One region of the Bradyrhizobium sp. USDA 3650 genome, then DNA from elsewhere that is predicted to be linked to it. Evidence: riboswitches for the same ligand, from Rfam matches in the RefSeq annotation. Region 1 holds a riboswitch; each other region holds the start of a gene.
What was found. Region 1 has a riboswitch for cobalamin ahead of ACVIN2_RS07845 (TonB-dependent receptor). Riboswitches for the same ligand answer to the same signal wherever they lie in the genome.
Positions count from the first base shown of each region.

Region 2: another riboswitch for cobalamin. It lies ahead of metE (5-methyltetrahydropteroyltriglutamate--homocysteine S-methyltransferase); the one in region 1 lies ahead of ACVIN2_RS07845 (TonB-dependent receptor).
Region 3: another riboswitch for cobalamin. It lies ahead of ACVIN2_RS33410 (TonB-dependent receptor); the one in region 1 lies ahead of ACVIN2_RS07845 (TonB-dependent receptor).

Region 1 covers NZ_JBSRZG010000001.1:1,623,771-1,630,694, reverse strand. Annotated here, with positions in the region: gene ACVIN2_RS07845 (TonB-dependent receptor) at 1-2,189, opposite strand, end outside; cobalamin riboswitch at 2,315-2,523, opposite strand; gene ACVIN2_RS07840 (Cj0069 family protein) at 2,608-3,669, opposite strand; gene ACVIN2_RS07835 (GlcG/HbpS family heme-binding protein) at 3,898-4,398, shown strand; gene ACVIN2_RS07830 (DUF1127 domain-containing protein) at 4,530-4,682, opposite strand; gene ACVIN2_RS07825 (hypothetical protein) at 4,852-4,995, opposite strand; gene rnk (nucleoside diphosphate kinase regulator) at 5,666-6,079, opposite strand; gene ACVIN2_RS07815 (GreA/GreB family elongation factor) at 6,089-6,580, opposite strand.
Region 2 covers NZ_JBSRZG010000001.1:3,376,928-3,383,851, reverse strand. Annotated here, with positions in the region: gene ACVIN2_RS15745 (GNAT family N-acetyltransferase) at 8-466, opposite strand; gene ACVIN2_RS15740 (EAL domain-containing response regulator) at 1,091-2,305, shown strand; partial or broken gene ACVIN2_RS15735 (4Fe-4S binding protein) at 2,882-3,086, shown strand; cobalamin riboswitch at 3,869-4,068, shown strand; gene metE (5-methyltetrahydropteroyltriglutamate--homocysteine S-methyltransferase) at 4,168-6,483, shown strand.
Region 3 covers NZ_JBSRZG010000001.1:7,107,039-7,113,962, reverse strand. Annotated here, with positions in the region: gene ACVIN2_RS33415 (hypothetical protein) at 935-1,330, opposite strand; gene ACVIN2_RS33410 (TonB-dependent receptor) at 1,707-4,043, opposite strand; cobalamin riboswitch at 4,311-4,515, opposite strand; gene ACVIN2_RS33405 (PAS domain S-box protein) at 4,797-6,758, opposite strand.

The sequences.
Region 1 (6,924 bases):
GTGCCGAAGCGATAGGACGCCCCGGCATTGGCGATGAAGTTCGGGACGTTCGGCGGGGTCTTGCCCGAATAGGATTGGAAGTCGCCATTGCCGTCGACATAGTTGAAGTCAACGAAGCGCGATTGCACGAAGGCGACATTGGCCCACAGCTTCAGGCCGCCGACCGGGTTCACCGCCGCAGCGATCTCGACGCCCTTGGAGGCCATCTTGCCGGCGACGTTGAACACGATGCCGCTCTCGGGCACGTAGACGTTCTTGCGTTCGATGTCGAACGCCGAGAACGTCGCCTCGGCGCGCTTGTCGGATGATTGCAGCTTCACGCCGGTCTCGTAGGTCCGCGACGTCGTCAGCAGCAGCGGCACCTTTGGCGCGAGGATGAAGATGTTGGCCACCGTCGGGTCCGCCGCCGTCGCATATTGGCTGTACAGCATCACCCCGGGCGCGATGTCCCAGGTGTAGCCGATGCGCCCGGTGACCGGATTGAACTTGGTCGAGAACGGATAGCCTTTTCCGGACGCTAGCGAGCCGTCGGGATTGAAGCGCGTGCGCGATAGTTCGATATCCTCGAACCGGATGCCGCCGATCAGCGCGAAGGTCGAGGTCAGCTTGAGCCGGTCCTCGAACGACAGCGCCGTGGTGTCGAGATGGGTGTAGATCTTCTCGTCGCTGCGCGGGCCGTAAAGCCCGCGGTCCGGATTGATCAGCTCGACCGTGTCGGAGAAGAACTTTGTATCCTGCGAGACGTTGAATTGCGAGCTGCTTGCCGCAACCGTAGCGACGAAGCGGTTGTCCATTCCACCGAGGTTGGAATTGACGGTGAGGTCGGTGATGTTGCCATAGAGCCGTTGCGCGTGGTCCAGCGCCAGCCGCTCGCGATAGACGTTGTTCGGCCCGGAATCGTCGAACGAGCTGATCTCGTTGTTGAACCAGTGCCGATGCGCGTCGTAGCCGTAGACCTGGCTGCGCAGCGAGATGTTGTTGGTGATGTCCCACTGGAAGCCGCTGCGCAGCCAGAGCTCGTTGGCCCCGCTGTGATTGTCGAGCACGTTGTAGCTTGTCGTCAGCGTGCGCGCGTCGATGGTAACGGGATTGAGCGCCCCGGCATGGCCGTTGAGGTAGTAATTGGTCCACTGGCCCGAGACGATGCCTGACGTCGGCACGACGCCGGGCGCGTTCGCCGGCACCAGCGGCGTTCCCCAATAGAATCGGTCCTTGTCCTGCTTGTATTCGGCGGCGCCCCAGATCTTCAGGCTGTCGTTGACGCGGTAGTTCAACTGGCCCGAGACGTTGCTGAGCTTCGAATAGGTGTCGTCGATGAAGCTCTTGTCGTTGGAATGGCTGATGTCGAAACGGTAGTCGAGGCCATTGACCAGCGTGCTGCCGCCGGAACCGTAGCCGGCGCGATAGCCGTTGAAGGAATCGTAGGAGGTGAAGGCCTCGTTGATAATGGGCCCGGTGTGCGGCGCCTTGGTGACGTAGTTGATCGCACCGCCGGTGGATCCGAGTCCCGATACCAGGGAGTTGGGGCCCTTGATGATCTCGACCTGCTGCAGATTGGCGGTATCCATGGGCCGGCCCGTCATGGTCGACGGCCCGATCGGGATGCCGTTGTAGAGGGTGGTGAGCTGGTCGCCGCTAAAGCCGCGCATGGAGAAGATTGCGGGCGCGCCCGGCGCATCGCCGCCGGTGACGCCGACCGCGGCCTTGGCGACATCGGTAGTGGTCCTGATGCCCTGATCCTGCATGGTCTGCTGGTCAATGACCTCGACGGTCGCTGGCGTTTCCCGTGCCGTGATTCCGAGCCGGGAGCCGACATCGGTGACGGCGGCCGTGTTCAACGGCGTCTGCACCTGATAGCTCGGAGGCTGGGTTGTTGGGTTGGCAACCACCGGAGCGGCGCGATTACGCCCTACGTTGCGCCGGGCCGTGCGCGATCTCTGAGCGCCGGGGCTGACGGTTACGGCCGGTCTTGGAGTGGGCGGGGTGACGATCACCGGGCCGACCTCGCGGGAGGCGTTGTCGCGGACCGCGGTCTGCGCCATCGCCATGGAGGACAGGGATGTCGAGAGCAGCAAGGCGAGCAGGGCAGGTGTGGCGCGCCGAAAATTGCCGGCTCTTCCCTGAGAGATCTGGATAAGGACACGCGAATGTTCCGGCGCAACGCCCGGACCGAAATAAAGATTTTGCACGACAACGCTCTGCGGCGACGCAAACTAACCGTCACCGCGGTTGCCTTAGCAGTCTGCCTTCGCCCCTAGCGGCAGATGCACCGGCTACTCTTCCGACATCAGGGCACCCCGCCCAATGCGTTCGCGCGTGACCATGGCTGGTAGCAGGTTTCCTGGCTCGCGGGTCATCGCCTTCGACCACCTTCCCAGAGGCCCAAGCGGGGCTCCAGTGGTTCGTTTGGTCGTCGGCTATCCGCCTACAGTTGCGGGGGCAGCCGCGGAATTGCCCACTCGAGGTGGACGCACCGCATTCCCTTGGAGAGTCCTTGCGGACACTACCGCGCGGGAAACTGGCATTTGGCGATGAGCGCGTCAACATCCGCGTATGACCGGCGCCTCTGGCGGAGTGCCGCAGCACGAGATGCCGCGGCATTCTTGCTTAGGGCCTCCTGTCCGCCGATCCAGCCGGTTGCGTTTGCGAGAGCCGCTGCTTCACCGTCCTTGCGATCGCCGCCGGGGCCTCCTCGGGGATCGCGAAGCATGAACTCGCGTTGATCTCGCACAGGACGTAGGTGTCGGCACCGGCCGCGTCTTTCGGACCGTACAGGAAGTCCGCGTCCCAGATGACCGGAAGCGAGCCTGCGTCGATGTCCAGCGTCTTCATCATTCCCGGGGTCCACTCGTCTTCCATCAAGCGACGCAGCCGCTGGAAGCGCGAGTCTGCGTTCGAGGTATAGAGCCGCGGTCCGGCCTCGGAACGGGCATCCGGCGAGTCAACCAGGGCTTTGACTTTGTGAGAGCCGAAGCCGGCACAGCGATCGCCCGCCATATAGCAGCGCACCACGCCTTCGCTCAAGCGAGGCTGGAATGGCTGATCGACCACGCTGCCGTTCTCGAAATATTCCGTGCAGCGACCGAGAAAACTCTCCAACGTCAGTTCCTCGGAGACATCCTTGGTCGCGTCCAGCACCTTTATCATCGGGGAATTCGGCAGGCTCTCGACCTTCCACACGCCTTGGCCGCCGTTACCGCGGTTGCGCTTGATCACGCGCGGACCGGTGGCGAGCCGTGTCGGCAACTCGGCGCGCATGGCCTCGGCGGTTTGATATAAAGCCGTGTCGCATCCCCACCCCATCGAGCGGGTACGATAGAGTACCTCCTTGGTGCCCATCTTGAGAATGACGTCCGGATGAGCGCTGACCCACACGCCCCGCGCCGCTACGTCGCGAAGCAGGGGATCAAGCTCAACCCGCGTCTTGCCCTGGTGGATCGGATCGACCCAGACGAGCACGCCGTCCACCGCGAGCAACTGCTCGCGGACCTCTTCGGCGAGGCTTTCGTCGTAGATCGCCGGCCGGGCTTCGATGCCGACCGCCGCGAGTGCTCCGAAGACGCGGACGAAGCGGCTGTTTTGCGCCGTCGCATCCCGCCGCGCGGCAGCGTCGCCTCGCGAGAGGATGGCGACGGTGTGTTGGTGAGAAGGGTGTCGTTCGGTGTCCATGCGCAAGCTCCACGAATGGCGTGCTGCGCAGAGCTTGGACCGAGGCCTCACGGGGAGTCTGCTTTGTCCCCACGCAACGGAGACTAACGAGGTCGTCCGCGATTTTCAAGACGTGGCCGGCGCCGTTATGCGGAGCCTGTGAACCAAGGCAGATAGCGTGACCCTGTTCGATGATCTGACATATGGTGAGATCAAATAAGCGCTTGGTCACCTATGCCGGAGATTGCCATGAACGTTCGATCCCTGTCGGTCGCGACGGCCCTGCTGATTGCGTCCATCTACCCAGCACGGGCGGAGGAAGCTTTGGTCGCCTACAAATCGCTCGGTCCGGAACTGGCGCTCGATCTTGCGCGCGCTGCGTTGGCGAACTGCCGCACCCGTGGATACCAAATTGCAGTTGCCGTCGTCGATCGCTTCGGCGTCACGCAAGTGATGTTGCGCGACCGCTTTGCAGGCCCTCACACGCCCTCAACGGCAGCAGGCAAGGCGTGGACAGCTGCCTCGTTCAAGACCAGCACGACCGAGCTGAATGCGATCAGCCAGCCGGGCATGATGCAGGCGGGCATTCGCAACCTTCCCGGAGCGGTCGTCATCGCCGGCGGGCTGATCGTCGAAGCCGGCGGCTCCCTGGTCGGAGCGGTCGGCGTGTCCGGCGCGCCGGGCGGTGACGCGGACGAAGCGTGCGCGAAAGCCGGAATTGACGCCATACGCGACAAGCTGGACTTCTGAGAAGACGTCAAGATCGCAGTGAAAAGTTTTTCGGCCTTTTGCGAGCTTGGCGGCCGTCTGATCCACAGGGATAAGCAGACGCGCCGCCTGCGCACGCTCAGGTGTGGCCGCTCATCGAGTGGATATGACGATCACCGATCGTCGCGCCAACCCGAGAAGTAACACCGTCGAGCTTCCCCAACGATTGTTCTCGATAAGCCGACGTCCGCGAGAAGCCGGTCGTCCAATTCGAGAAGTTCGTCGTACTGGCGGCGCCGTGTGATGCCGTCCAGCAGCGCGAGCATTAACTTCCAGAACCATCCAGGATTTGGAGAAGGGACGAAGGCTGCGCTGGATGTGCCGATTGAGCCAGTGGTGCTGTCGCAAGACATGTTTCACCTCCGTAATGGAGCGAAACAACGCTTGGCTCGAAAGCTGGTCGGGCGGTTGTGTTTGACCCGATGGCTCCTGCTATCATGCTCGTCTCTGCCGCACAAGCGATCCGCCGATCTGGAAGCCGGAGGCGATAGGCCGATCGGAGACATTGCCGGCGCAATTGATCACCTCGTCCAGGGCAAACAACTGGGCGGGCAGATCAAAGCGGGCACGCGGGCTCATCGTTCGCGCCTTGGCTCGTTTGCTCTCGGTTGCACGCCAATGGCACCGGCGTTGGGGTGACGATTGTCGGCAGGCCCTCGCTGCCTCATGCCGTGGCCTCGCATCCGTCCATCAAAAAGGAAAGGCTGAGTTTCATACGCGCTGGCAGCGGCCGGCTCGTGCGATCGTCCGGACGCAGCATCTTGCGCGGTGGCAGAAGTCACAGAAAGTGCCGACATTAACACGATCGCTAATCTCGACATGACGGCCTCCTTGGCGGGGAGCAGGAACGCGCACTGCGATAACTCGGTCGAAATCGTCGAGAAGGAGCTGGGCACCAAGATGGCGGCGAGACTATGCCGAGACATGCAACCTCGAGAGGGGCCTGTTCGGCTACGCCATCCACCGAGGCAACCCTAGTTCTTCGTCAAGGGCTTAGGCGGCTCTTCCGCCATGGCCTCGACATTAATGGCAGGAAGCTCGCCGGTGCGGTCTCCCGAATTTCGAGAAAAGACGGGCCCCAGCTCGCGGGGCTATTGGGGGGCATGGAGCTGGGGCCACTCGGGGTCGCCCTTGGGGAAGGGCATCGGGAAAACTTGGCAATTGCAGGAATGTTCCTGTCTTTTTCCAAAGAGTGAGTGTGTACAACCGCACGGCCGCGACTTGAGACGTCTGACTTAACGTACGGGCCTTATTCGGACACCGCGAGAACGGTCAGGCCCCTGGTGCGCTTGTGGGGCGTCTCGAATTCGATCCGCTGTCCCGGCGATAGGCCGATCAAGGCCGCTCCAACAGGCGTCAGGACCGAGATCCGATTGAGCTCGATGTTTGCTTCATGCGGATACACCAGCACGATCTCTCGGCTCGCACCCGTCTCGTCGTCGCGATAGGTCACTTTCGATCCCATCCTGATCACGCCTCGCAAGTCGTTCTCGTCCGTCACCGTGGCACGTTCCATCTCTCGAGCCAGAAAATGGGCCACTCGCGGAAACAGATCCATGCTCGAATTGGCCAAGGAACTCAGGCGCCGCGATTCGTCCTCAGTGATCTTGATCGGCGGCAACGCCGGCTGTTCTCGCCGGCTCTCAGCTTCGAAATTGTGCATTGGTCGCTCCTATGCTGCAGTTGGTCCGGGATCGTCGTCGCACGGGTTGCCTGACCGCCTCGGCCCTCTCCGGAAGAGTGGGACGACCTTTGAATCCGATGGGGTCAGGCTTTGGACCCTGACGACATTCAGACATCCGGCGACGAAGTACGGCATCTGATCGCCGACCTGCAGTCCGATCAAAGCTGTACCCAGCGGGGTCAACACCGAAATGCAGGCGGGATCCGACCAGCACTCCTCGGGCCAGACCAGTTGCACAGTGCGACGCGGAACGCCCCAATTCGTGCAATGGGTGACCCATGATCCGATCGTCACGAAAGGACGGACGTTGTCCGCTTCGTCCGGGACGATATCGGCGCGGTTGATTTCGCCCATGAGGAATATCCCGTCCAAATCTCCTTTTTGGATGGAGAAGCGGGCGAGCTGTTCGAGCCGCGGATAGTCTGATGAGGTCAGTGCGATTTTTAGAAGAGGCAGCACGGCGCACTCCTTCTGCTTCAAGACGACCTCTCGAGTGGAGGTCACGAAAGCTGGAAAAGAGCCCGGACGGCGCGAACACCGTCCGGCTAACCGCCTGCTTGGAGGCGGCCGGCGTGAAGAGCAAAACGCGCGGTGTGCGCATCAATGTCGATGACGTAAGCCATGATGATCTGATTATAGGAGTTCATTTCCCGGAAACATTGCGACGAAACCGCACAGCACCTGTGCACGTGAAATATCGAGAGGGGACAAAGGAACTTCGTTGAAGTGAGACGATAGTGCTTCTCCGATCATGGCAACCTGCGCTCAACCCCATAGAAATGGGTGGCATCCGACTGAAGAGCGGTAGGATTGGCGAACACCGA
Region 2 (6,924 bases), 1.8 Mb from region 1:
ACCACTGTCAGAGCCTCTTGCGCGCGCGCAATCCTCCAACCCGATATCCCCTCTCCTCGTAGAAGTGGCGTACCCGTTCTAGGGCCGGAAAGCCATCCGGAGGCAACGCAACCTCAATCATCTGCCAGCCGCGTCGCTTCGCCTCCGAATCTACCGCCTCGAGCAGATGCCGACCGCAGTCAGAGCTGCGGAAGTCACGAGAAATCCATAGCTCCTGAAGCACGCCGTACGCTCCGGCTGCTCTCACGGCCTGTACGGCCGAGATGCTAGCTACCCCTACGATCTGCCCGGTGCCTTGTTCCTCGACGACAAAAATGAAGCCCTGCCCGGGATCCTGAATCAGGCGCAACGCCGCCTGCTTCGCGCCTCGAAGGCTGAACTCCGGTCCGAGGCCACCTAACTCGGAAAGTAGCTCTTCGACCGCTTTTGCGACCGCGTTCTCATCTCCTGGCACGCTCTTGCGCAAAGCCGTGCCCGCGCTGGACGCGCCTCGCCCTTCAGCGCCAACACGAACACCTGACCGAGCCCTCTGGAGGAAATTCATGCTCAGGAGGATACAGAAAACGCAATTGAGAGCAACTATCTGGCTCGGTAGGAAGCAGCACGTCCACACTCACTATAGGCAACAGAGCTGAGGTAATTGCAAGCCATTGCCGTTCTCAGAATCGACTGCGGTTTGAGCAGCTGCGAACTCATGATGGGCTGCCTTCGATTGGAAAACAATCACCAAACGGCACACGCCGGTCATGTCGATCAAACGTTCGTAAGAGTGATTGCCGATCGTCGCTCACGAACTACTCTATTCAATAAATCGTGCGCCACGATGATCGCAGCGCCATAGAGCGTCAGCTCGGTCCGTCCGAAGGAGAGATTCCCACCTCGCGTACGACATCGTACAAAGTTGCGCGAAGCGCGACAGGTATCATACGCGTGCGCCCGATAAAATCGTCTGAGCAAGATCGCGAAAGATTTTGCACACTAATGCACTATCTTAAGCTTATCTCGAACAATCGAAAGATATCGGGAAGCACAGCTTGTTTGGACCTTCGCTCCTCGTTTAAGGCACCGTCACGGAACGGGAGTGGTTGCGATGGAACATGGGCAGGCCGAACTGGTCGGACGGAAACCTGTAATCTTCGGGCAACGTAAGGTGCGGCCGCGGGCATGCCTGGCCGTCGGCAAGCGGCATCTGCGCGCCTTTCTACGGGATGTGCTGGAGGATATGGGATTTGTTATCAGCGAATGCAGGACTGCTGACGAGTTGCCGCATGTACTCCGCACGGAGTTCCCTGATCTGATCCTGCTCGGCATTGGCTCGGACCGCATCGAGCCTGGACGATTGCTCGAGATACTGGTACGCGAAGAATTTGCAGGCCGCGTGCTGGCGTTCGGAGCGCGCGAGTCGATCATCATGGCGGCAGTGCAGCAGGTCGGCAGTGAATATGGACTTGCTATGCTGCCGCCGCTCAGGGCGCCGTTTGCAGCCGAGACGTTGCGCGATCGGATCGGCATGCTCTTGCCAAGAGAGCCGGCGCCCCGTCCCGCGGTCCATGTCGGAGAAGCCTTACACGCTGGCTGGCTTGAGCTCTGGTATGAGCCGAAGTTTGACGCGTGTACCCTTAGCCGCCGCGGCGCCGAGGCGCATGTGCGAATGCGGCACCCGACCTGGGGCGTTGTTCCACCGGCCTATTTCATCCCGGAACCTCACGATCCGCATTTTAGGAACTTGTCGCAGTTCGTGATCGACCGCGCGATCAAGGATTGGCAGTATCTTCTGGAGCAGCAAACTTCGATCGATCTCTCCATCAATCTCCCGGCAGCATTCCTGATTGACCCGCAGGCGGTACGCGATCTCTGTCGGCGCATGCCGTCGCACGCCGCTTTCGGCGGTTTGACGATTGAAATCGAGAGCGTGGAAGCGATCCAGAACCTAGATCTCCTGGTCGAGGTTGCGCGTGAGGTTCGCTTTCACAACATTGGCCTTGCAATCGACAATGTCGGTGCCAATTGGCCGCAGCTGATGGGGATGACAAAATTCCCGTTCATGAAATTGAAAGTGGATCGTCAGTTCGTCGGCGGCTGCGCGAATGGGCCCCTCAAGCGAACGGTGTGCCGCCATATCGTCGATCTAGCCAAAGAGTACAATGTGCGCACCGTCGCCGAAGGTGTGGAGAGCCAGGCTGACCTAATCGCTGTGGCCGAACTCGGCTTCGACCTTGCGCAGGGCCATCTGTTCGGAAAAGCCATGCCACTGAAGCAATTTGCACAGTCATCTTTCAACCCTGCTCCAGCTCGTCTAAAATAGTTGCGAGTGGCTGAGTGCGGCCAAGCGACGCTCACGAGCACCGCCATGCCTACTCGGCACCAGGCATGAGGCTGAGTGCAATTCGGTCTGCAGGGCCAGTGTCGGTCGTCCCGCCGCCACTTCATTTCCCTCCGAAGCTTGTTATACCACAAGCCCGTTTTGGCAAGCCTCCAGCGAGTCCTCCGCGCAGCTAGCGTTGCAGCCATGAGCGAGGCTTGCACAAACCTCCAGTCGGGGTGTGTGACCGGAGGTTTGCCGAGATCCAACGTAGACCTGCGTCCGTTGGCGGTTTTTTGTCGCCGCCGGTTGAGGAAGCGTCAGCCTCGCTTGCCCCGCGCTGACGTGCCAAACAAACCGACGGACGCTTCCAGCGTCAAGTCGCCACTGACTCTCGCAAGAGGGCCCGAGGGCTCGTAGCCTGAAATTGAAGCGACCTGTTGCTGTCGCAGATGCAACATGGTCTCAGACCCGGGACAGCCGAATTGGGCAAATTGCCCAACATTGAGCGCGTCTGCGTTTGGCACGGCATTTGAAAGGGATCGCCCATGGCATCGCTCGCCTAAGGAGTCGGAAGGCATGGCTTACAAGATCGTCGCTTCGCAATGCACCGTTTGTGGCGCATGTGAGTTCGAGTGTCCCAACGCGGCGATCAGTCTGAAGCGCGACATTTACGTTATCGATGCCAAAAAATGTACGGAGTGCGAGGGCCCATTGCGACACGCCGCAATGCGCGGTGGTCTGTCCGGTCCCTGACACCTGTGTCCCGTCCAAGACAGGATAGGCAGCCCGCGACCAAAAGGCCTCATCGCTCGATTTCGCGAACGAAGTTGTAGATGTGGGACCTTGAGGAGACCACGACCGCATGGGGCGCATCGAGTTCGATTAACATCGTTATGAGCTTAAGACGCTGAGCGACTCCGAGGAACCCCTCAAAGGGCTCTGTCGGAGGACACCGTCGAAATTGTCACGAACAAGGACAAGGCCCTCGATGCTCAGTGGCCGCGTTAAGGCCTATCATCGCTGGCCGCGAGTCGAGGCGAGGCAGACCGGCGTCGAGCGGCCACGGACGCATCGAAGCCGGCGCAAAAGTCGCTCAGCACGTGAACACCTATTGCACCGAGAAGATCATCTTGGCCAACCTCACGGAGGCGGACGACCTCGTGCCTGGTCGGGCCGCCGAACACCAAGGAGCCGACCTGATCATCCGTGCGGTCCTGGAGCAATCCGGCTTTCGAAATGTCTAGGGAGCCTCGTGGGCTGTGACCAAACGGATGCCGGCCGAGATGATCGCACCTTCCTGACGCGCTGGTTCGAAAAGCTGCTGACGGAAAAGGTCGCCTCCTCGCGATCACACAGATACCGAAAGCGGCCCGGGTTCGTTCCGGTCGTGGAGCTCAACCCTTACGCGAGCAAGGAGCGAATGCATTTCACAGCGGAGCCTCCACAGATCCGGGCGTGTTCACCAGGCCGCGAGCAAGACCGTCGTGCCCGCCTAGTGCGCTCGTAATCGCTTGGGCAATATCGCAACGAGAATCGGTAGGTTGACGCATCGATCCTCGTGCGCATAATTCAAGCCGTCGCGGTCTCCGGATTTCGTTTGATCTGGAGCTAAGAGGGAAGCCGGTGCAATGCCGGCGCTGCCCCCGCAACTGTAAGCGGCGAGCCGCTGTCCAACGAAGTCACTGAAGCCATGCGGCTTCGGGAAGGCCGGACAGCAGCGACGACCCGTGAGCCAGGAGACCTGCCTCGACAAGATATCGTCCACGGGCGGGGCGTCCCGGTGTGCGCCAAGCAGTTGTCGCTCACGCGATGTTCGCTGTCTGCGTCCGCCATGGCCTTTGCCCCAACAAGGGGTCTAAGCTATGTCAATCCTTTCGCTTCCCGTTGCCACACTGGGGACGTCACGCATCGGCCCACGACGCGAACTCAAATTCGCGCTCGAGAGCTACTGGGCGGGAAAATCCAGCGAAGCCGAGCTCCTCGAGGCGGGGAGTGGACTTCGTGCCGCTAATTGGGCACGGCAGAAATCCCGCGGTGCGACCGTCATTCCTTCGAATGACTTCTCGCTCTACGACCATGTGCTCGATACCAGCCTAATGGTCGGCGCCATTCCCGACGTTTACGGCTGGAACGAAGGTCCTGTGTCGCTCAAAACCTACTTCACCATGGCGCGTGGCGCTCAAGACGGTGGTCACGCTCAGCATGGGCCCGGCGTAGCCGCACAGGAGATGACGAAGTGGTTCGATACGAACTACCACTACATGGTGCCGGAATTTCACCAGGATCAGATCTTTAAGTATGCCTCTCGGAAGCCGATCGAGGAATATGAGGAGGCAAGAAGCCTCGGCTATCAGACGCGGCCCGTCCTAGTGGGCCCAGTCACTTTCCTGAAGCTCGGCAAAAGCGTAAATCCCGCCTTCAATCCGCTGTCGCTGCTTGATCGACTCCTCCCCGTCTATGTCGATGTTCTCCGCGAACTAGCCTCGCGCGGCGCTGAATGGGTTCAGCTCGACGAGCCATGCCTAGTGATGGACGTCGACGAAGCATCTCGGGCCGCTGTCCGCCGGGCCTATGCTCATTTCGCTAAGGCCGTGCCGGCCCTTAAAATCATGCTGGCCACATACTTCGGGGGTGTCGGCGACAATCTTGAAACAGTATTGGCCTTGCCCGTTGCCGGGGTTCATGTCGACCTGGTTCGTGCACCTGACCAGTTGGACGCGATTGTCGCCAGAGCAGGTAGAGATCTCGTGGTCTCGCTCGGTGTCGTTGATGGTCGCAACGTGTGGCGCTCTAATCTGCCGGCGCTACTCGACCAACTTGCTCCTATGGTCAAAAAACTGGGCAGGGACCGTGTTCAGATTGCCCCCTCCTGCTCGCTGCTACATGTTCCGACCGACATTGAACTAGAGATCGATCTCGATCCCAATCTGAAGACGTGGTTGGCGTTCTCAGTGCAGAAGATCAAGGAACTTTCGATATTGGGCAAAGCGCTGGCTGGCTATGCTGCCGACGTGGCCGATGAACTCACGCTCTCAGAGGATGCATCCGTCACCCGCGAAACATCGCCGAAGATCCACAGTGCGAACGTCGCCGGACGAATGGCCGCGATCGACGATAGCATGCGTCGCCGTCGCAGTGCGTTCACCCAGCGCGCCGACGTCCAACGCGTCGCCTTCGCATTGCCGATGTTTCCAACCACAACCATCGGATCCTTCCCGCAAACGGCGGACGTCCGCAATGCGCGTGCAGCTCATGCGCGGGGAGCGCTGAATGACACGCAGTACGAGCAGCTTCTGAAAGCGGAGACAGCCCATACCGTGCATTGGCAGGAAGATATCGGCCTGGACGTGCTCGTACACGGTGAGTTCGAGCGCAATGACATGGTTCAATACTTTGGCGAGCAGCTGTTGGGTTTCGCATTCACCAAGCACGGCTGGGTTCAGTCTTATGGCTCGCGGTGCGTTCGTCCTCCTATCCTGTTTGGAGATGTCTCCCGCCCGAAGCCCATGACCGTTAAATGGTGGCGACATGCGCAGTCTCTGACCAAAAAGCCCGTCAAGGCTATGCTGACCGGACCGGTGACGATCCTGAACTGGTCGTTTGTCCGTGACGACATCCCGCGGAGCGAGACATGCCGACAGATCGCTCTCGCGATCCGAGACGAGGTCATCGACCTTGAAACAGCTGGAGCGACCATGATCCAGATCGACGAGGCTGCGTTGCGGGAGGGATTGCCGCTGCGCAAATCGCAGTGGAAGGACTATCTCGATTGGGCAGTGGACAGTTTCCGCATTTGCTCCTCCGCTGTCGCTGACGGAACTCAGATCCATACGCACATGTGCTATTCCGAGTTCAACGAAATCATCGATGCGATCGCAGCAATGGATGCCGACGTCATTTCAATCGAGGCGTCGCGCTCCAAAATGGAATTGCTCGACGCTTTCAAGAGCTACAAATATCCTAATGAAATCGGGCCGGGCGTCTATGACATTCATTCACCGCGCATTCCCGCAGCAGCCGAGATCAAGCAGCTGATTGTGTTGGCGCGGCAGCGGGTTTCCGATCGGCAGCTCTGGATCAATCCCGACTGCGGACTGAAAACTCGAAGATGGGAGGAGGTGCGTCCCGCGCTCGTCAATATGGTGGCCGCCGCACGCGAGTTGCGGGCCGAGGCATGATCGTACTGAGCGTGTCGCCAACGTATCTGTGAATAAGATGAACGCGCTTTGGGAGCTCGCGATATCCTTGCGAGCTTCCAAAGTTTCCAGCGCCTGCAAATGCCGGTTTGCCCCGGCGGAGGCGATCGCATACAGCGGCGACAAGCTCGAATCCGGCGGACGACCGCATGCCGGCCATACCGATTAGGTGACATATTCCAAGTCACTTACGCCCGACGCGAACCACGGTCCTATCGCTTCATTTATCCATCGCGTGGATGCGTCCCATCACAACAATCTATTTTACCGCCCTTGCGGAATTTCATACCTAATTTGCGCCTTCGCGCGGTCTTCGGGAAGATTTGCTGGTATTCGGCGGTGCCAAAATACTGGCGCGTGACGGCAAACTGACGGTTGAGTTTCAGGGCTCGGCAGTCAAACCGCCTGCGCGATGGATCCTAG
Region 3 (6,924 bases), 5.5 Mb from region 1:
AACTCGCGGGGGGGCAATTAGCTTATGCAAATGGCTGCTGTGTCGGATGGATCCATGGTGAAGCATGTCTGATTCCATTTTTGCTCGCGCAGACGAAGCCCTGAAACAAGCTCAAGATGTACGGCATCAACGCAGCCTGCTCTTAGGTTGTCGCGAGGAGGCGATCCGAGAGCTGAGGCGTTCGATCTTAGAGAGCGCTTCCGCCCGTGCCGAGATCAGGGCTCAGCGAGAGAACCGGACAAAAGACTAAAAAGAAGATCTGCCGGCTGGCCTCGCGCCTTTACCTTGACCCTAACCCATGAGGCACGTGGCCGGCCACAGCTGGTAAACGCGGCCGAATTGGCCATGGAACGTCCACTTTTGGACCGTGTCGGCCGCGCTTTCTAACCTAGTTAATAGAGCAGGAGGGTCAAAATCGGCCATGCTCACACACAAGCCATTCGAGACGGATCCGCAGCCTCAATTCGGGACTAAGCAAATGTCGGCGGAAATGCTCCGCCGGTCTCGGGAACAGATTGCAGCATCGGTGGCGCTGCTCCAGAGCCAGGCGCTCAGGTACATGGCGACAAGAGCGACCTGGACAATGTCGAGGCAAGAAGTCCCGCACCTCCCGCGAGGCCCTGATCCGCAAGCGCCAAGCTGAAAAGGCCCCGCAATAGCGAGTGGCTGGCATCGCCCGGGCCTGCAACCACCTGACTTAGGACCAGTCGCAACGACGCCCGGCCCGACTGCTCGCCGGTCGCCATTAGTAGGCACGCTCAGCGATGAGCCGCTTTTTCAGCGTCTCGATTCACATGGATTATGGCGGGAACATCTGGCAACGGCGACGCTGCCTTACCGGGGCTGGTCAAAGATTTCATTTCGATCCAATTGCACACCCGGCAGGGCCGCTGCTCAAAACAGCGGCCCTTCTGCTGCCTGCGCTCCGATGCCCTCAGGCAGATGACTCTGAGCCTCGATGTCTGCGCCTTTTTATGCGGCGGCGCTTACGGTGCTCCAAGGATCTTGTCGGCGCGGTTCGCAAGCGAGAGACGCCTTCGGAAATGGTCGCCTCTGCTGAATGAGATGAATTGCCTGACGCTGGCCGCTCAAGTGCTTCAAGGACGGCGCGGCCTTCGTCGGTAATGATCCAATCGCCAGCATCTCGCACCACAAGCCTTTGCGCGAAAATGTCCAGCTGCGGAGCCCGCTCAGCAAGCGACTTCATCCGTGCAGTCCATTCCGGCCCGCTCGTATAGAATACCGCCAGATACTGCTTGATCAGCGCAAGACTGCCACGGCCATCGGGCTGGCCGGCAAGGATTTTCAATGTAGACAACTGAAAACTCAACGCGATGCACCGAACGCAAACCGGACGGGTTTTGTGCGATGGTACCCGAGTCGGCCGGCGCTTCGGCCGGCTTCCCGCTAAAAACCTTTATAGGTAAGCCTAACGCACATGCGTGCTCAACAGAGCCGACAAAACTGGCCAAAGGGGGGGCCGCCCCAGCGTTTGGGAAACTGGGGCGGCATTGGGGGGCTGGGTTGTTGTCACGGCGCTTGGGGGCGCCGTAGACGGGATAATAAAACTTCAATTCGGCTTTCGAACCTATTGTCCTGAGGTACAGGATCAGGATTGCTTGGAATGTTGAAAACGAGGATAGGCTCGGCTCCGCCTCCGCCTTGCAGGTCAGCTACGGGCCAACCGCCGGCGCATGCTGCACCTGCTACCACTTGAATGAAGCCGCCACCTCGTAGCTCCGCGGTGCGCCCAGGATTATCTGGTCGATGTAGCCGGGGTCGCCCCAAGCCGCGTAGAGCTTGTTGGTCAAATTCCTTACGCGGAAGCTCAGGCGGGTCCGGTCGATACTCGGGAAGTACGCCTTGGGAATATCGACGAACGCAAACGCATCGAACGTGGTGTAAGCGTTCATAGTGACGAGATTGTCCTGGAAGTTGAAGCGGTCACCGACGTGACGCATCAGGCCGCCGATTTCGACCGGCAGTGTCGTTTCAAAGCGATACGACGCGCCGGCATTGGCAACGAAGTTCGGCACGTTGGGCGGCGTCTTGCCCGAATACGACTGGAACACGCCGTTGCCATCGACATAGCTGAAATCGATGAAGCGCGACTGCACGAAGGCGACATTGCCCCACAGTTTCAGACCGGCGACCGGGTTGATCGCCGCGGCGATCTCAATTCCCTTTGATTCGATCTTGCCGGCGACGTTGAACACGATGCCGCTCTCGGGGACATAGACGTTCTTGCGCTCGATATCGTAGGCCGAGAATGTGGCCTCCGCGCGCTTGTCGGCCGATTGTAGCTTTACCCCGGTCTCATAGGTCCGCGATGTCGTCAGGAGCAGCGGCACCGACGGCGCCAGGATGAAAATGTTGGCCACCGTCGGGTCTGCCGCGGTCGCGTACTGGCTGTACAGCATCACGCCAGGGGCGACGTCCCAGGTGTAGCCGATGCGGCCGGTCACGGGATTGAACGTCGTCGAAAAGGGATAGCCCTTAGCGGATTCAAGCACTCCACCGGGATCAAACCGCGTGCGGTCCAGCTTGATGTCCTCGAACCGGATGCCGCCCATCAGGGCGAAGGTCGAGGTCAGTTTGAGCCGGTCCTCAAACGCCAGGGAGGTCGTGTCGAGGTGCGTGTAGATCTTCTCGTCGCTGCGCGGGCCATAGAGGCCGCGATCCGGATTGAGGAGATCGACGTAGTCCGATGAGAACAGCGTGTCCTGCGAGACGTTGAACTGCGAGCTGCTCGCAGTCACGGTGGCGACGAAACGGTTGTCGATGCCGGCCAGATTGGAATTGACGGTAAGGTCTGTGATGTTGCCGTAGAGCCGCTGCGCGTGATCGAGCGCCAGGCGCTCGCGATAGATGCTCTGCGCGCCCGCGAAATTGCCTACGGTCTGGTCGAATGAGGTGATCTCGTTATTGAACCAGTGGCGGTGGGCGTCATAGCCGTAGACCTGGCTCTTGAGGGAGATGTTGTTGGTGATGTCCCATTGAAAGCCGCTTCGCAGCCACAGCTCGTTTGCCCCGCTGCGATTGTCGAGCACGTTGTAGTTCGTCGTCAGCGTGCGCGCATCGACCGTCACCGGGACCGGCGTGCCGCCGCCGAGGTAGTAGTTGCTCCACTGGCCCGAGACGACGCCTGATGTCGGGACAATGCCCGGCGCATTGGCCGGCACCAGAGGCGTGCCCCAATAGAAGCGGTCCTTGTCCTGCCTGTACTCGGCCGCGCCCCAGACCTTCAGGCTGTCGTTGACGCGATAGTTCAGCTGGCCCGAGACATTGCTGAGCTTCGAATAAGTGTCGTCGATAAATCCCTTGTTGTTGAAATGACTGATGTCGAAGCGGTAATCGAGGCCGTCAATCAGCGTGCTGCCGCCCGAGCCATAGCCGGCGCGATAACCGTTGAAGGAATCGTAGGAGGTGAAGGCGTCGTTGATGACAGGCCCGGTGTGCGGCGCCTTCGTGACGTAATTGATCGCGCCGCCGGTCGCCCCTAAGCCGGAAACGAGTGAATCCGGCCCCTTGATGATCTCCACCTGCTGCAATCCGGCGACATCCATGGGGCGGCCGGTCATGGTCGATGGCCCGATCTGGATGCCGTTGTACAGAGTGCTGATCTGGTCCCCGGAAAAACCGCGCATTGAGAAGATAGCGGGTGCACCCGGAGCGTCGCCGCCGGTCACGCCGGCCGCCGCCTTGGCGACGTCAGTGGTCGTCCGGATGCCAAGTTCCTGGATGATACGCTGGTCGATGACCTCGACGGTCGCGGGCATTTCCCGTGCCGTGATTCCTAGCCGCGAGCCGACGTCGCTCACCGCGGCCGTGTTCAGCGGTGTCTGTATCGGGCCGCTCAATGGCTGGGTCCCCCGGACGGCGACCACCGAAGCGGACAGATTGCGCCCCGGGGCGCGGCGGGCCGCCCGTGGTTTTTGAGCGCCCGGGCTGACGGCGGGAGCCCGCCTCGCAGCAGGTGGTGAGACGATCACGGGCTCCACCTCTCGGGAGGTATCCCGGGCGGCGGTCTGCGCCCTTGCCATGGGGCACAGCGACGTAGAGAGCAGCAAGACCAGCAAGGCAGCCCTCGTGCGCTGGATGCTGCGTGTGAGGCTCTGAGAGATGCCACTATCGTCAAGCGAGAATGCCGGCGCAATGCCCCTGCCGAAACGAAGATGTTGCACAAGAACGCTCTGCGGCGACGCAAACAAACCGTCACCGCGGTTGCCTTAGTCACCTGCCTTCGCCCCAAGCGGCAGATGCACCGGCTAGTTGTCCGACATCGAGGCACCCCGCCCAATGCGTTCGCGCGTGACTTATGGCTGGCAGCAGGTTTCCTGGCTCGCGGGTTATCGCCTTCGACCACCTTCCCAGAGACCGATTGGCTCCAGTGGTTTTCCTGGTCGTCGGCTATCCGCTTACAGTTGCGGGGGCAGCCGCGGAATGGTCCGCCGAGACGGACGCACCGCATTCCCTTGATGAGTCCTTGCGGACACTACCGATCACGAAAGTGGCATCTGGTGATCGTCCCGTCAACAACCGGGAGGGATTTTTAGCCAGCTCGCCCAGCGATGGTCGCAGGGTGTGGCTGCTGCGCCCGCCAGTCTCCCGGGACTTGACGTCAGCCTGCGGGGTCAAAGACCCCGGCGCGGCAAATTCAGCCACGCGCCCGTTTTTACCAGAGACAGCGGACATCAAGACGCCTGAGGCGCTCTTCGCCTAAGGATCACGAGCGGGCGTTGGAAGAGTGGTAGTCGCCGGCGCCGGCGGTCGCAGGATGCTACCGCTGTCTGACCTTAGGTCAGCTGGTCGAGAATCTCTCGCACCTTCAGCGCTAGTTTCGCTTGCGAGATCGGCTTCTCCAGCAGGTTTACGCCTTCATCAAGCCTCCCCTGATGGACGACGGCATTGCGCGAGTACCCGGTCATGTACAGTATCTTCAGTCGCGGTCTAATTTGAAGCGCGCGCCGGCCGAGTTCGCGACCATTGATCCCGGGCATGACCACGTCCGTGAGAAGAAGATCGACCTTCGACTGGTCCTGCAGGAGAATGGTCAGGGCGGCTTGGGCGCTGCGGGCCGAGAGAACGCGGTAGTTGAGATCGCGCAGGACGTCAGAAATATAGACGCGCAGATCTTCATCATCCTCGACGACGAGAATGGTCTCGAATATCTCACCCTCAGCGAGCTCCTCAGGTGCCACTTCCTCGTGTCGGGCACTGCCGGTGAAGCGCGGGAAATACAGCTTGATCGTCGTGCCTTGCCCCACCTCGCTGTAGATTTTTGCGTGCCCTCCGGATTGTTTGACGAAGCCATAGACCTGGCTCAAGCCAAGGCCGGTGCCGTGACCCGGCTCCTTGGTGGTAAAGAACGGCTCGAAGGCGTGACTGAGAACATCGCGCGACATCCCGCCACCGGTGTCAGTCACGCAAATGGCGACGTACTGACCGGGCGCCAGTTCAGGATTGAGCCGGCAGTAGTCATCGTCGGCGGAGATGTTGGCAGCTTCCAATGTCAGCTTTCCGCCGTCGGGCATGGAATCACGAGCGTTAATTGCCAGGTTGACGATGGCAGACTCTAGATGATTGGCGTCAGCTTCAATTTGCCATAGCCCCGCACTTCCGACCGTTTGGACTTCGATGCTCTCTCCGAGCGTACGCTGGAGGAATTCCTGCAGACCGTTGACGTAGTTGTTCACGTTGATCGGCTTGGGATCGAGCGCCTGCCGGCGCGAAAATGCCAACAAGCGGCTGGTCAAAGCCGCGGCTCTCTGCGCGCCTCGTTTCGCGTTTGCGAGCGCCCGGTTCAGATTGGCTCCGGGCGCCTTCACGTGTCGTTCAGCTGTTTCGAGATTGCCAAGGACGATCATGAGCAGATTATTGAAGTCGTGCGCGATTCCGCCGCTGAGTTGCCCCACCGCCTCCAGCTTTTGGGATGCGGCGAGTTGCTCCTGGACGTGTTTGAGCTCGTCCTCGGCGCGCTTCCGGTCCGTAACATCGCGCGTGACTTTGGCAAACCCGACGATGTTGCCAGCCTCGTCCGTGATGCGATCGATGATGACCGAAGCCCAAAAGCGGGAGCCATCTTTTCGCAGGCGCCAGCCTTCCGCTTCAAAGCGCCCATGCTCCGCCGCCTCTAAAAGCGCACGCTTGGGCACACCGAGTTCGATATCTTCAGGCGTGTAAAACGCACTGAAATGCCGGCCGATGATCTCTGGAGGCGCGTAGCCCTTGATTCGCTCCGCTCCGGGATTCCAGGTTGCCACGTTGCCGAGCGGATCAAGCTGAAAGATCGCGTAGTCGACCACGGCCTCGATCAGCTGGCGGTACCGCCGTTCGCTATTGAGAAGCTCTTCATGGGCTTGCTGACGCTCGGTTACGTCTCGCGTGACCTTGGCGAAGCCGATCAGCTCACCAGATTCGTTGCGGACGGCATCGATGATGACCGATGCCCAGAAACGGCTTCCGTCCTTGCGGACTCTCCATCCCTCGGCACTGAAGCGGCCTGCTTGCGCTGCGACGCTCAAGGCGCGCTCCGGGAGCCCTTTGGTGCGATCGTCGGGCGTATAGAAGGATGCGAACGACTTGCCGATGATTTCGTCCGGCGTGTAGCCCTTCAGCCGCTGCGCGCCGGAGTTCCAGCTGCGGACGGTGCCGTCTATGTCGATCATGTAAATGGCGTAATCAACGATCGCATCGATGAGCAGTTGAAGTCGCGCAGTATCGTCGATCCCGTCAAGTTTTGACTGATGGGTTTGCAAACAGCGTGCTCCTGTGGGGAAGAATGAACAACCCTGCGGACAAAATATGGTTCCGTGCTGCTATCGCGCTTTCATGTTGTAAGGCTCGGTGCGGCGACCGTCGACCCAGATTGACCTCCGCCTTAGGTCAAACTTGAGGCGAGTGCAGCGCAGCGTGTGGTTGATC